Regions from separate parts of the Intrasporangium mesophilum genome, predicted to be linked through region 1. Evidence: predicted binding sites of a transcription regulator. Region 1 holds the regulator's gene; each other region holds the start of a gene.

Region 1 (3,204 bases):
AACCCCGGCTTCATGGCACGCTTCTCCGAGGCCGCGGCACGCGTCGGGTCCCAATGGGGCGAGCAGGTGCGCCCCGACGGCGACATCGTGCTCGCCGACGAGCTGGTCGACTCCTTCCACACACCCCGATGCCTGGTCTGCGGCAACGACACCGTCAAGCCGGACGTCGTCTTCTTCGGAGAGTCCGTGCCAAAGGCGTTGGTGGACAGGTGTTTTCGACTTGTCGACGACGCAGGTGCCGTGTTGGTGCTCGGTTCTTCGTTGTCGGTCATGAGCGGCTACCGCTTCGTCCGGCATGCCCATCAACGCGGCATACCGGTGGCGATCGTCACGCGGTCGGCCACCCGTGGCGACGCCCAGGCCACCACGAGAGTCCACGAGAGGCTCGGCCCCACGCTGCGCCGCCTCTGGAGTGCCCTTGAGCACTGACCCGCGGTGGTATGCCGCCCTGCCGGAGTCGGGCCCCGGCCCGTCCGAGCGCTGGACGTCCGCCGACTTCGCGGCCGAGCTGCAGGCGTGGGTGGGAGGCGCGCTGGGATCTCTCGGGCACGAGCTCGTCGGCCTCGAGCCGGTGCACCAGCGACCCTGGTCTACGGTGTGGCGCGCCCGGGCCGACGACGGCGGACTGTTCTGGGCCAAGCAGAACTGCGCACACCAGAGCTTCGAGGCGCACCTGCTCGTCGTGCTCGACCGCCTGGCCGGGGATCGGGTGGTCCCGGTGGCCGCGGCGGACATCGAGCGTGGCCTACACCTCGTGCCCGACCAAGGGCCGGTCTATGCCGAAATGGTGCCAGAGGACGACATCGACGCATGGTGCACGGTCGCCGTCGAGGCGATGCACCTGCAGCGCGAGCTCTTGGGGCGCGAGGCTGAGCTCGCCGCTGCCGGGCTCACGAGAATCCGCACGGCGGATGCTGCCGACTACGTGACCGCCCGGGCCGCGTCGCTCGCGGGCCTGCCAGCCGGTGACCCTCGACGGATGCCTGCGGACGAGGCCGCCACGGTGTGCGCACTCGATCCTGTGATCCGTGGCTGGGCGGCCCAGGTCGAGGCGCTCGACCTACCGGACACGTTGGTGCACAACGACCTTCACGAGCACAACGTCTTTGCGACAGACGGGCAGCTGCGCTTCTTCGACTTCGGAGACGCCGTGATCGCGAACCCGCTCTGGTCACTGCTCATCCCCCTGCGGGTGATGTCGAGCCGGCTGGAGGCCGGGGTGGATGACCCACGGTTGCGCCGGGTGGCGGACGCCGCAACGGAGGTGTGGGGTGACCTTCGGCCCGTCGGTGAGCTCCGGGCGGCCCTGCCGGCGGCCTTGCAGCTGGCGCGACTGGGTCGGGTCGAGGCGTGGCTTCGGGTCGTGGCGACGATGACGCCGTCCGAGCTGGCCGACTTCGGTGACTCGCCCAGCTGGTGGCTGGCATCGCTGCAGGAGGAACCGCCGCTGAGCTGACCGGTGACGGCTCAGACGCGGCGCAGGACGGCGGTGACCTTGCCGAGGATCGTCGCGTCGTCGCCGTCGATCGGCTCGAAAGCCTGGTTGTGGGGGAGCAGCCAGACGTGGCCGTCCTTGCGCTTGAACGTCTTGACCGTGGCCTCGTTGTCGAGCAGGGCCGCGACGATGTCGCCGTTGTCGGCTGTCTGCTGTCGTGACACCACGACCCAGTCGCCGTCGCAGATCGCGGCGTCGATCATCGAGTCTCCGACGACCTTGAGCAGGAAGAGCTCGCCCTCGCCGACAATCTGCTTCGGCAGCGGGAAGACGTCGTCGACGAGCTCCTCAGCAGTGATCGGCACTCCCGCGGCGATCCGACCCAGGACCGGGACGTATGCCGCCTGGGGACGCGAGTCGCCGCTGTCGGTCTCGAGGTCGTGGCGCTGCACGCTGAGGTCGATGTCGCCACGGCGCTGCGACGGGCGGGCGTCGGGCGAGACGACCTCGATCGCGCGCGGACGGTTGGGGTCGCGACGGACGTAGCCCTTCGTCACGAGGGCGTTGAGCTGGTGCGAGACGCTGGACGGGCTGGCCAGGCCGACCGCGTCACCGATCTCACGCATGCTCGGCGGGTATCCACGCCGGTCCACGGAGTTGCGGATGACCTCGAGCACACGCCGCTGGCGCACGGTCAGCCCGTCGCCCTTGTCGCGGTCGGGAAACTCGGTCACGCCCATGATGTCCCCTTCGTCGTGCTCGTCAGACCCCGATGTCCGGCTTGCGGTGAGCGCCGCTCGAGCGCTCGTGAGGGCCAGTGTCAGTGGTGACTGGTGTGGTTGGTGGTGTGAGAACAGCGTACGAGGTTCGAACACAGTTGCCAAACACCTGTTCGATGCGTGTCTCGACTTCGTCGAACAGACGTGCTACAACTCGTACAGACGTTCTATCGAACACCTGTTCGTTCGGCAGCAAGGGGAGGTCATCATGAGCGCCATCGTCGTCGAGGCAGCGCACCGGCAGCAGGCTCAGGGGGCCCTGTGCGACCCGCTCCCGTCCCCGCGCGGGCGTGGCCATCTCGTGCTCGTGCCCACCGGTCCGGATGCGCTCGGTCCGGCATCTAGGGCGCACTCACGTCTTCGTCTGACCCGGCGCGGGCGGCTCGTCATCGCGCTCCTCGTCGCCGCCGTTGTTGCCGTGCTCGGGGTGGCAGCGGCCGTCCAGCGCGCCGGCGCCGTCAGCGAGCCGCGGGTCATCACCGTGCAGCCGGGCCAGACCCTGTGGGGCATCGCCTCGCGGGAGCTGCCGGACCTGCCGGTCACCAGCGGCATCGTCGAGCTTCAGCTCGCCAACAGCCTGTCGACCTCGCAGATCCACATCGGTCAGCGGCTCGTCATCCCGACGCCCTGACGCCGCGCCGCCGGGCCCTCTTCTGGTGACAGGCCCGGCTCCATGGCAGCCGCGTTGGCTCCACCTTCAGCGGCTGGCGGTAGCGGCGCTTCGACCCCGCCGCTCTCGCCCGGACGCCGCACCCCAGATCGGGGTGCGGCGTTCTGCCATGCCTGGGCGGTGTTGAGTGAGCGCCGCGCCCCGCCTGTCACACGATGGGCCGGGCTGTTTGACGCGCGGGACGGAGCGCTCGCTCGACCCGGAACTGAGCAAGACGGCATTCCTCGCCGGCGATGGTGCGTCGCCCTGTGGACGGCCTCTTACGCCGTGCGCATCCCTGTGGATGACGCGATGCGACCGATCCCCTTGCCTCCATAGCC
Region 2 (3,204 bases), on a different contig from region 1:
CACCGGACATCGTGCGCAGTCGCTTGGCAACGAGCTCCTCGGCTCGCGCACGCTCGTCCTGCGGACCGACGGCGGCCAGCGCATCGTCGGCGATGTCGCCGTCGATCCCCTGCTTACGCAGCTCGTGGGCCAGCGCCGTTCGGGCCAGGCCCTTGCCGGCCTGCTTCGAGCGGACGAGCAGCTCCGCGTAGGCCTCGTCGTCGACGAGCCCCACCTCGGTCATCCGGTCGAGGACGCGATGGGCGACCTCGTCATCGCAGCCGCGCTGTCGCAGCTTCCTCTCGAGCTGCGCCCGGCTGCGCGGAGCCAGGCTCAGCTGGCGCAGCACGATCGCCCGGGCGACGGACTCGGGGTCCGCCTTGGGCGCCTCGGACTCCAGGTCGTCCGGAGGCGGGGTCCACGCCGGCCTAGGGGGCGTCGGCCTAGGGGGCGCCGGCCGGGCCGTGTCGTTGGTGGGCGATGCTTGGCCACCGCCGGCCCGCACCCCGACGACGCCCTCCGCTTTCGCGAGGGCACGCGCGGCGCGGGCCAGCCGGTCGCTCTGCTCCGAGCCGGCCATCGTCAGAAGTCGACGGGCACGTCCGCGACCTCAGCGGGCTGGTCGACGCGCGGCCCGACGCCGAGCTTCTCCTTCACCTTCTTCTCGATCTCGTCGGCGAGGTCAGGGTTGTCCTTGAGGAAGTTGCGGGCGTTCTCCTTGCCCTGGCCCAGCTGGTCGCCGTCGTAGGTGTACCAGGCGCCGGCCTTGCGCACGAAGCCGTGCTCGACGCCCATGTCGATGAGGCCGCCTTCGCGCGAGATGCCCTGGCCGTAGAGGATGTCGAACTCCGCCTGCTTGAACGGCGGGGACACCTTGTTCTTGACGACCTTGACCCGCGTGCGGTTGCCGACGGGCTCGGTGCCGTCCTTGAGCGTCTCGATGCGCCGCACGTCGAGGCGGACCGAGGCGTAGAACTTCAGCGCCTTGCCACCTGTCGTCGTCTCCGGCGACCCGAACATGACGCCGATCTTCTCGCGGAGCTGGTTGATGAAGATCGCGGTCGTGCCGGTGTTGTTGAGTGCACCGGTGAGCTTGCGCAGGGCCTGGCTCATGAGGCGGGCCTGGAGTCCCACATGGCTGTCGCCCATCTCGCCCTCGATCTCGGCGCGGGGCACCAGCGCCGCCACGGAGTCGATGACGATGATGTCGAGCGCGCCCGAGCGGATCAGCATGTCGGCGATCTCGAGGGCCTGCTCACCGGTGTCCGGCTGGGACACCAGCAGCGCGTCGGTGTCCACGCCGAGCTTCTTCGCATACTCCGGGTCGAGCGCGTGCTCGGCGTCGATGAACGCCGCGATACCGCCACCCTTCTGTGCGTTCGCCACGGCGTGCAGCGCGACCGTCGTCTTACCGGATGACTCCGGCCCGTAGATCTCGACGATGCGTCCTCGGGGAAGCCCGCCGATGCCGAGCGCCACATCGAGTGCGATCGACCCCGTCGGGATCACCTCGATCGGCGGCCTGATGTCGTCACCGAGACGCATCACAGCACCTTTGCCGTAGCTCTTCTCGATCTGCCCCATCACCGAGGAGAGAGCCTTGTCCTTGTCCTTGTCCTGCACCGATGCCATGAGTGGCCACCTATCTGCCGTCTGCTCTGCGGTCGTCTACCTGCGACCCGGACGACTCGTCGATATCGCGATCCGTTGTCGGGTCAGACGTTAGGTGCCGGCGCCGACATCGGGTTGGAGCCACGAGACGGCCTGTGGATGATGCGTTCTCGGCGCAGCACCTGTGGAGAACACTACCGAACACGTGTTCGAAGTCGACCGCGACACGCCGTCGCTCAGACCGGTCCCTGCTGTCCGCCTGGTGCCCCGGGCGCGACGCGGTCGTCGCGGCCGAGCCGGCGCTCCGGCGGGACGTCCATGTCGTCGCAGAGGGCCTCCCACACCTGACGCGGTGGCACCCCGTCCGCCAGCGCCTGCACCACGGTCCGGTTGTCGAGCGCGCCGATCACATGATCGCGCGCGAGCGACCCGGCATACGCCGGCCCGAACTCGTCGTCCATCAGCGTCCAGAAGTGGCTCATCCGCACTATGAATGCTCCTGACCTGCGCAGACACAAGGACTCGTCAGTCTCGGTCCGTCTCGCCCAGCGAGCGTCCCATCGACCCGATCACCTTACGCGCCATCGCTCGCGGCAACGACGCGAGCCGGCCCGTCGGCCGCAGAGGTGAGAGTCGCCGGCCTCCCGAGCCACTCGCGTCAGCCGGCGCATCACCCGATCCCCGGCCGGAGGTTCGCCTCTCCCAGCCTTTCCTCCACGAAGGCATGAGGAGAGACGAACCCCCAAGCGGGAAGGACAGACCTGACGTACCTTCCAGTGACAAAGACGGCCCAACCCGCCGTTCGTGACGCAGGTGTGCCGGTCGGCCGCGACTTCCAGGTGGCGCACGTCCGCTCTGCCACGCGGGCACCGATCTGGGCCTCGGCGACCCCCCGCCCCGAAACTGCGTCACGACCACCCGCGCCGGCGCCGGCTGGAGCCGACGAGAGCGCCGACAAGCGCACCCGTCCCGTTGGCGAGCACGTCGCCGACCGAAGCGACGCGCAGCCCCGGGAGGGCGAGCGCCTGGACGGCCTCGGCTCCGCTGCTGATGAGCAGGCCGACGAGTGTGATGGTCCACCACGGGCGCCGGATGAGCAGTGCAGCCAGGCAGGCCGGCACGAAGAATGCTGCGACGTTGACGAGGACGCTCCACAGGTCGGGGGTGAACCACGGCTGGCGACCGGTGTGCGCCCAAAGCCAGACCCACGTCTCGATCTGGAGTCTCCTCAGGTCGGTTCCGCGCGGCCAGAGCAGGACCCCGAGAAGGAGGACTACGACGGCCCCGAGCAGGACGACGATCCCGCGACCGCGGGAACGACGGGATCCCGGTGCCGAACGCCCGCTGGACAAAGCGCACCCCTCCGATCACGGGCCCGCCCTCGGAGGCCCCATGAAACTGGGACGCGTCAATGGCTCGACCGTGACGCGGGCCCCTGCAGCGTCGTCGCGGGCAACTGGTACTCGTGCGGGATGTGCAGCTGTCCCAGGGTTCGGGGACCCGGACGGGCCCGTTCTGGCGCTGAGCGTGCAGCGCACGGGCCGTCCGGATCCCCTCGACGGCCGGCGGGTGATGGTTGGGGGTCTCCGACCGTCTGTCTCATGAGACGAACCA
Region 3 (3,204 bases), on a different contig from region 1:
TCGACCAGCCCGCTGAGACGATCCTCGTGCTCATCAGCGACCTGTACGAAGGCGGGATCGCCGAGGAGATGGTGCGCCGCGCCCAGTCGATCGTCGCGTCCGGGGCCACGATGGTCGCACTCCTCGCGCTGAGCGACTCCGGCCGGCCGAGCTTCGACGCGAACCACGCGGCCGCGCTCGCGGCCGTCGGGGTCCCTGCCTTCGCCTGCACCCCGGACCGGTTCCCCGAGCTCATGGCGACCGCGATCGAGCGACGCGACATCACGGCGTGGGCGGCCGCCCACGACATCGTCACCACGCACGAGCCCGACCCACCAGCCTGACCCGGTATGCCGCCCCGCCCGGTCAGCCGCGCCGCTCCGTAAGCCGGCCGCACCCTCCGTCGGTCGGCCTTCCCAGCCGATGCGGTCCCTCCAGTCGAGTGGGCGCTCAGTAACAGACAGGCACCACGCGTCGATCGCCGCGAAGCCAACCTCGCGGATCGAACCGACCACTTCAGGTGGTCCCTCCAGTCGAGTGGGCGCCCAGTCACATCGGCAGGGCCAGCGACTGTGAAGCCCCAGTCAACGTCGATCAGGCAAGTGCCGCGACCGCTTCGATCTCCACCAGCTGGTCCGGATAACCCAGCACCGTCACCCCGTGAAGGGTGCTCGGCACCTCGTGGTCCCCGAAGGCGTCGTGCACCACCGTCCACGCGCTGACGAGGTCCTCGCGAACCGTGGTTGCGACCAGGACACGCGTGTAGATCACGTCAGCCAACGTCGCGCCTGACGCCTCGAGGGCCGCGACGAGGTTGCGGACGCAACGCCGCGCCTGCGCCTCGATGTCCCCGGGAGCCACCGTCAACCCGTCGTCGTCGAGCGGACAGGCCCCCGCGGCGAAGACGAGGCGCGCAGGCTCGGCCGTTGTCGCGGCGTAGGCATACGGTGCGGTGTCCGTGAGCGCGTCGGACCGGATGAGGCGCACAGCCGAGTCGGGTGAGGTCATGTCCGGACGGTAACAAGGTGGTGCGCGGCTCGTCCCTGCAGTTGTCGCCTGCCGGAGCCAGCGCGGACCTTCGCCATATTAATGCTAACGCGGTCGTCCACAGACAAACGTGCATCATCGTTCGAACAGGTGTACGATGAAGCATGGCGACCGAGGCGCAGATCGAGCAGGACTGGGAGCTGGTCGCGGCACTGGCCGCGGACCTGCACGACGCCCACGCACGCCTGGTCCAGCTGGTCACCCGAGCCCTCGTCGAGGACACCTGGGCCGCCCCCGGGATCCGCTCGCCCGAGCACTGGCTGATGGTGCGGGCCGGTCTGTCGCGCGGGCAGGCCGCCGCGGTCGTGCTGCTGGCCCGCCGCCAGGACGAGCTGCCCGCCACCGCGGCCGCACTCCGGCAGGGAGCGATCAGCCTGGACCAGGCCGCGGTCGTGGCCCGGCACACCCCGGCCGAGTTCGATGCCACCGTGGCAGAGTTCGCCCGACACGCCACCGTCACGCAGCTTCATCGCACCGTCAGCCGGTACGACTTCACCCTCGAGCCTTCCAGCCACGACTCCGAGGGGCGGCTGCTGCCAGCCCAGCGTCCCGACCCGCACACCGGCCCCGACGGGCTGCCCACCCTGATCGCCCCGGCCGCCCTGAGCATGGGCTTCGACGCCGACGGCCGGTTCCGGCTGCGGTACGACGCCCCGCCCGAGCAGGGCGCCCTGGTACAGGCCGCCCTCACCGAGGCCAAGGACCACCTCTTCCACGCCACCACCGACACCAACACCGACACCGACATCAGCCCTGACATCAGCCCTGACATCGGCCACAACGGCGGCGACCACAACGGCGACGGCAACGGCGACGGCAAGGGAGCTGGCAGCGAGCGCGGCGCCGACGACGCGGCTGGGTCAGCCGGTGATGCGTCTGACCCTGCGACTGACCCTGCGTCTGACCAGGCGTGTGAAGGCGCGTGCGGCGGTCTGGCCCGGAGTGGCCTCGATGACCGCACCGGTCCGGACGGGTTCGACGGCGCCGGCGCCCGCAGCGTCGGGGGCCGGCCGCGGGTCACCTGGGCCGACGCGTTCACCCTGATCGCCACCCGCTCGCTGCACGCTGCGGCCACCCCGGCGCGGAGGTCGCGGTACCGGGTCAACGTGTTCCTGGACACCGACGGCGGCTGGCTCACCGGAACACCGCGCCTGCCCCGGCACCTCATCGACGGCCTGACCTGCGAGGGCACACTGACCCCGGTCTGGACGACGAACGGGCACCCGGTCAACGTCGGCGACAGCCAACGGGTCGTGCCGAACCGGTCCCGGGTCCTGGTCCTGGACCGCGACCGCGGCTGCCGGTTCCCAGGCTGCGGGGCCAGCAGCTACCTCGAGGTCCACCACCTGAGGCACTGGCGCGACGGCGGCCCCACCGACCTGCCCAACCTGCTGTCACTGTGCCCGCACCACCACGACGGGCACCACCGCGGCGAGTACGCCATCACGGGCGACCCCACCCGCCCCGATGGCCTGCGCTTCCACACCCGCACCGGCCTGGACATCAGCCCACCCGGGCACCCACCCGGTCGCAAGCCCGACCAGCGAGTCCCCGACCAGCACGGCGACCAGCCGCCGCAGCACCCGTCACTGCCGCGGGCAGGCACAAACGCGAGCCCACGCGACCCTGATCCCGACCGGCGCGACCCCGCCGGACTCCGACTCCTGCCGCTTCACACCGAACATCACGACACCATGCCCACCGACACCATGCGACCGACCCGGCGGACGGCGACCGACACCGCCACTACCGACGACCCCATCCTCGGTTCGCGAGGAGACCTGCACTCGTCCGCCGGCCCAGCCTCCAGCGGCCCAGCCCCCGCCGGCCCAGGCCGGGCAGACCGGACCCGCCCACGCCCACGCCTGGGCCGCACCTACCCCGCGCCCACCGGCGGCACGCTGCACCTCAACCTCGTCGACTTCACCCCACCCCGCCAGCGCCGGGACGAGTAGAGCCTCCGTCGATAGCTCCGCGCCTGCCGCGGCCGCCAGACACCCCCTACGCAGCAGGGAACGCGAAGCAGGTGCGGCAGCGGGCCTCGTACGTGAAGGTGCCGTCGTCGGGGAGCGCCTGGCCGCCGAGGTCGTCAAGGAACGGGACCTCGGATCGGAGCACCTGGGTGTGCGTGGCGCGATACTCGTGGCAGACGTCGCAGACGGCACGCCGATAGGTCAC
Region 4 (3,204 bases), on a different contig from region 1:
ACTCTGGTGTGGTGTCGACTGCACAGCAGTGCCCCGTTGAGCAGGTCCGTGGGCCCGCCCTCTGCCCAGTGAACGACATGGTGCGCCTCGCACCACTGTGCCGGCACGGTGCAGCCCGGGTACGAGCAGCCGCCGTCGCGGACCGCGAGAGCCAACCGCTGAGCCGGGGTGAAGTACCGCTGGGTGAACCCGAGGTCCAGGACCTGGGACGGGCCGCCGAGCACCATCGGCACGACCCCGGCCTCGCACGCCAGCCGGCGCACCGCGCCCACGGACAGCACCTCGTCGTTGTCCGCGACGCCGGCGCCGTGCACGAGCCCGACCAGGGCCGCGTAGGACATCGTGATGACGACCTTGGCCCGCGGGGTCCGGGTCACGCCCATCGGGGCGGCCACCGCCCGAGCGACCAGCTCGAGCAGCGCGTCCGCGCGTCGAGTCGCCGGCAGCCGCGGGTCGGCCACCGGCACGGCGCAGACCTCACACCCCGGCCGCACCCAGGACCCACCCACATGCCCATCCACATGCCCGCCCACGGACCCACCCGTGGACCCATCCGTGGACCCATCGACACGACCGACGGAGTGGTCGCCCTCGAACGGCTGGTCACCGTGCCCTCTCAGGGCGAAGGCCGCACCGCCGCCGACATCGCCCGAACCGCCCGCACCGCCCGCACCGCCCTCGATGGGGCCATGAGCCGAGCCAGCGCCAGAGGCCAGCACACCGGTGCGCTCGCCCGGATGGCGATCCACCCCCGCGTGATCTAGCTGATCTGGGCCGGGTGACGGCTCGGGGATCAGGTGTCCGCACACCGGGTGCCGATACGGCGCCGGACGCTCTGCCCAGTCCAGGTCTGGCCGCGGCCGGGCCAGCGGGTCGATCGCGGCGTCCAGCACCGCCGCGCCCTCGGGATCCAGCCGGAGCCGGTACTCGACCAGCCCCGCCGAGCGACCCACCCGCGACAACGACCGACCCGCCCGCATCCGCGCCTCCTGGGCCGCCACCTGCTCCGGTGGCCGCAGCGACACCCGAGCCTGCCGGACCAGCCGCCGCAGCTCACGCACCCCCAGCACCCCGGCCTGCTCGACCATCGCATGGACCACCCCGTCGAGATGAGCCCGCTCGGCAAAGGACACCGCATCCTCGTGGAACCGCACGATCACCGCCGCCCGCTCCACCGTGGTCACCCCCGAACGCACCATCTCGGCCAGCGCCCGCCACCGCGGCTCGCTCATCACCGCACCCACCGCCGTCAGCTCCGCCGCCCCGGCACCCTCCAGGGCCGGGGCCTGGGCCGCGAGCCAGTCGTTGCGCGACAGGCCCTCCCGCAGACCCAGACCGCGCGAGGACACCTCGCCCGCCAGCACCGCCGTCAGGCTGTGCGCCAGATCCCGCACCCGCTGCGCCTGCGCGACCGCATCGCCCACCCCGGCCTCGGGCAGGCACCACGTCGGGAACGACCGGGCGATCAGCCGCAGCTCCTCGGCCATCGAGGCCAGCCGCGCGGCCAGCCCCGGCAGACCCGCCAGAGCCTCCAGCTCCACACCCGCCCGCGAGTCAGACGAGGCCAGCAACGCCACCCGGGCCACCGGGTCCATCACCACCGATGTCGCCGCCACCGCGGCCCCGCCCACCAGCCCGGCCCCGCCCACCAGCCCGGCCCCGCCCACCAGCCCGGCCCCGCCCACCAGCCCGGCCCCGCCCACCAGCCCGGCCCCGCCCACCAGCCCGGCCCCGCCCACCAGCCCGGCCCCGCCCACCAACCCGGCCCCTGCCGGCTCACCAGGCTGCCGCACCGGCGCGGTGACCCCGTGGCGCGGGCCCCGTCGGCGCTTCGGATGGCGGGCTGTCTGGCTCATGACCCAAACATACGTTCGACCACCGACAGCCACCCGCCACTACCCACAGCAAACCGATGCAAACACCTGGGTTGTCCACAGGCTCGAAGGGTCCGCCGGAGCTAGCTGCCCTTCTTGGCCGTGCCCCGTGCATGTCCGTCCGACCCGAGCCGGTCGACGAACGCCTCGATGCCGTCGAGCAGTCGCTCCAGCCCGAACTCGAAGATCATCTCGCTCTCGGCCTCCAGGTATGACCCCTCGAGCTCGGTGCCGTCGAACGTGCCCTGGCTGGCAAGCGCCGTCAAGAAAGGGAACCGCTCGGCATAGTCGGGCGCGACCTCGTTGAACATCCGGGACCGCGACATCCACCATTCGTTCTCGTCGACGCCTGTCACCTCGGTCGCACGGGTCGTCTCGGCCATGGCGCGAGCGTTGCCATGGACGAAGCTCGCGACGGACCACACGCTCGCCATGAGGTCGGGACCGGTCAGCCCGAGCCCGGAAAGGAGCTTCGCGGAGGTCTCCTGGTTGCGGGTCTCGTTGGGGCCCATGCCGGCCCGCGCGCCGGAGATGTCAAGGGTCCACGGGTGGCGCAGGAAGAACGCACGGTTGTCGTGGGCCCACTGCCGCAGTGCGGGCCGCCAGCCGTCGGAGAGGTCGTAGTCGGTCGGCAGCTCGCCCGCCACGTGGTCCCACATGAGGTCGATCAGCTCGGCCTTGCCCGGAATGTACGTGTAGAGCGCCATGGGAGTGCGGCCGAGCCGGTCACCGACCGCGCGCATGGAGACGGCGTCGATCCCGCCTTCGTCGGCGAGGGCGATGGCGGCGGCGACGATCTCCTGGACGCTCAGCGCGGCCTTCGGCCCACGCCGCGTCGCGGGGGGCTGCGGTTTCGCACCCCAGAGCAGGCGCATGGACTCCTCGGGGTCGCCCTGGCCGACGTAGATGACCATGAGGGTTGCCAACTCCTTACGCCGTAATCTAATCTCTTCGAGGATCTCTTTACGGCGTAAAAGATACAGGGAGGTATGCCGTGCCGGACCGAGGACTCGCCAGTCCCACCCAGCCCACCACCACCGCAACACCCACCACCGCAACACCCACCTCAGGCACCGCCCCCGCCAACACACCGGCGATCGTGGCACGAGGCCTGGTCAAGACGTATGCCGCCCACCGGGCTCTCGACGGGTTCGACCTCACGGTCCCGCGTGGGGTGGTGTGGGGCCTGCTCGGCCCCAACGGCGCCGGCAAGACGACAGCGGTGCGCACCCTCGCCACGCTGCTCGCCGTCGAGCAGGGCGAGGCATCGGTCGCGGGGGTCGACGTGCGCACCCGGCCGCAGGAGGTGCGTCGCCACATCGGGCTCTCC

Evidence for each region. The regulator LexA, encoded in region 1, represses DNA repair genes until DNA is damaged. The targets are predictions, from matches to a motif close to TCGAACANNTGTTCGA.
Region 2: recA (recombinase RecA) is a predicted target of LexA. The motif match lies at 1,788-1,803, and genes of this name have one in related genera.
Region 3: ACYVLP_RS04835 (HNH endonuclease signature motif containing protein) is a predicted target of LexA. The motif match lies at 1,109-1,124, and genes of this name have one in related genera.
Region 4: ACYVLP_RS15905 (HNH endonuclease signature motif containing protein) is a predicted target of LexA. The motif match lies at 1,860-1,875, and genes of this name have one in related genera.

Annotation. Positions count from the first base shown of each region.
Region 1 covers NZ_BAAGRF010000029.1:170,573-173,776, reverse strand. The annotation lists gene ACYVLP_RS20685 (Sir2 family NAD-dependent protein deacetylase) at 1-429, shown strand, start outside; gene ACYVLP_RS20680 (phosphotransferase) at 419-1,456, shown strand; gene lexA (transcriptional repressor LexA) at 1,468-2,175, opposite strand; gene ACYVLP_RS20670 (LysM peptidoglycan-binding domain-containing protein) at 2,423-2,845, shown strand.
Region 2 covers NZ_BAAGRF010000012.1:75,266-78,469, reverse strand. The annotation lists gene ACYVLP_RS11080 (regulatory protein RecX) at 1-559, opposite strand, end outside; gene recA (recombinase RecA) at 562-1,611, opposite strand; gene ACYVLP_RS11070 (DUF3046 domain-containing protein) at 1,827-2,078, opposite strand; gene ACYVLP_RS11065 (VanZ family protein) at 2,499-2,942, opposite strand.
Region 3 covers NZ_BAAGRF010000004.1:315,518-318,721, forward strand. The annotation lists gene ACYVLP_RS04825 (VWA domain-containing protein) at 1-323, shown strand, start outside; gene ACYVLP_RS04830 (RidA family protein) at 574-987, opposite strand; gene ACYVLP_RS04835 (HNH endonuclease signature motif containing protein) at 1,131-2,981, shown strand; gene ACYVLP_RS04840 (thymidine kinase) at 3,028-3,204, opposite strand, start outside.
Region 4 covers NZ_BAAGRF010000017.1:14,250-17,453, reverse strand. The annotation lists gene ACYVLP_RS15905 (HNH endonuclease signature motif containing protein) at 1-1,856, opposite strand, end outside; gene ACYVLP_RS15900 (TetR/AcrR family transcriptional regulator) at 1,958-2,788, opposite strand; gene ACYVLP_RS15895 (ATP-binding cassette domain-containing protein) at 2,869-3,204, shown strand, end outside.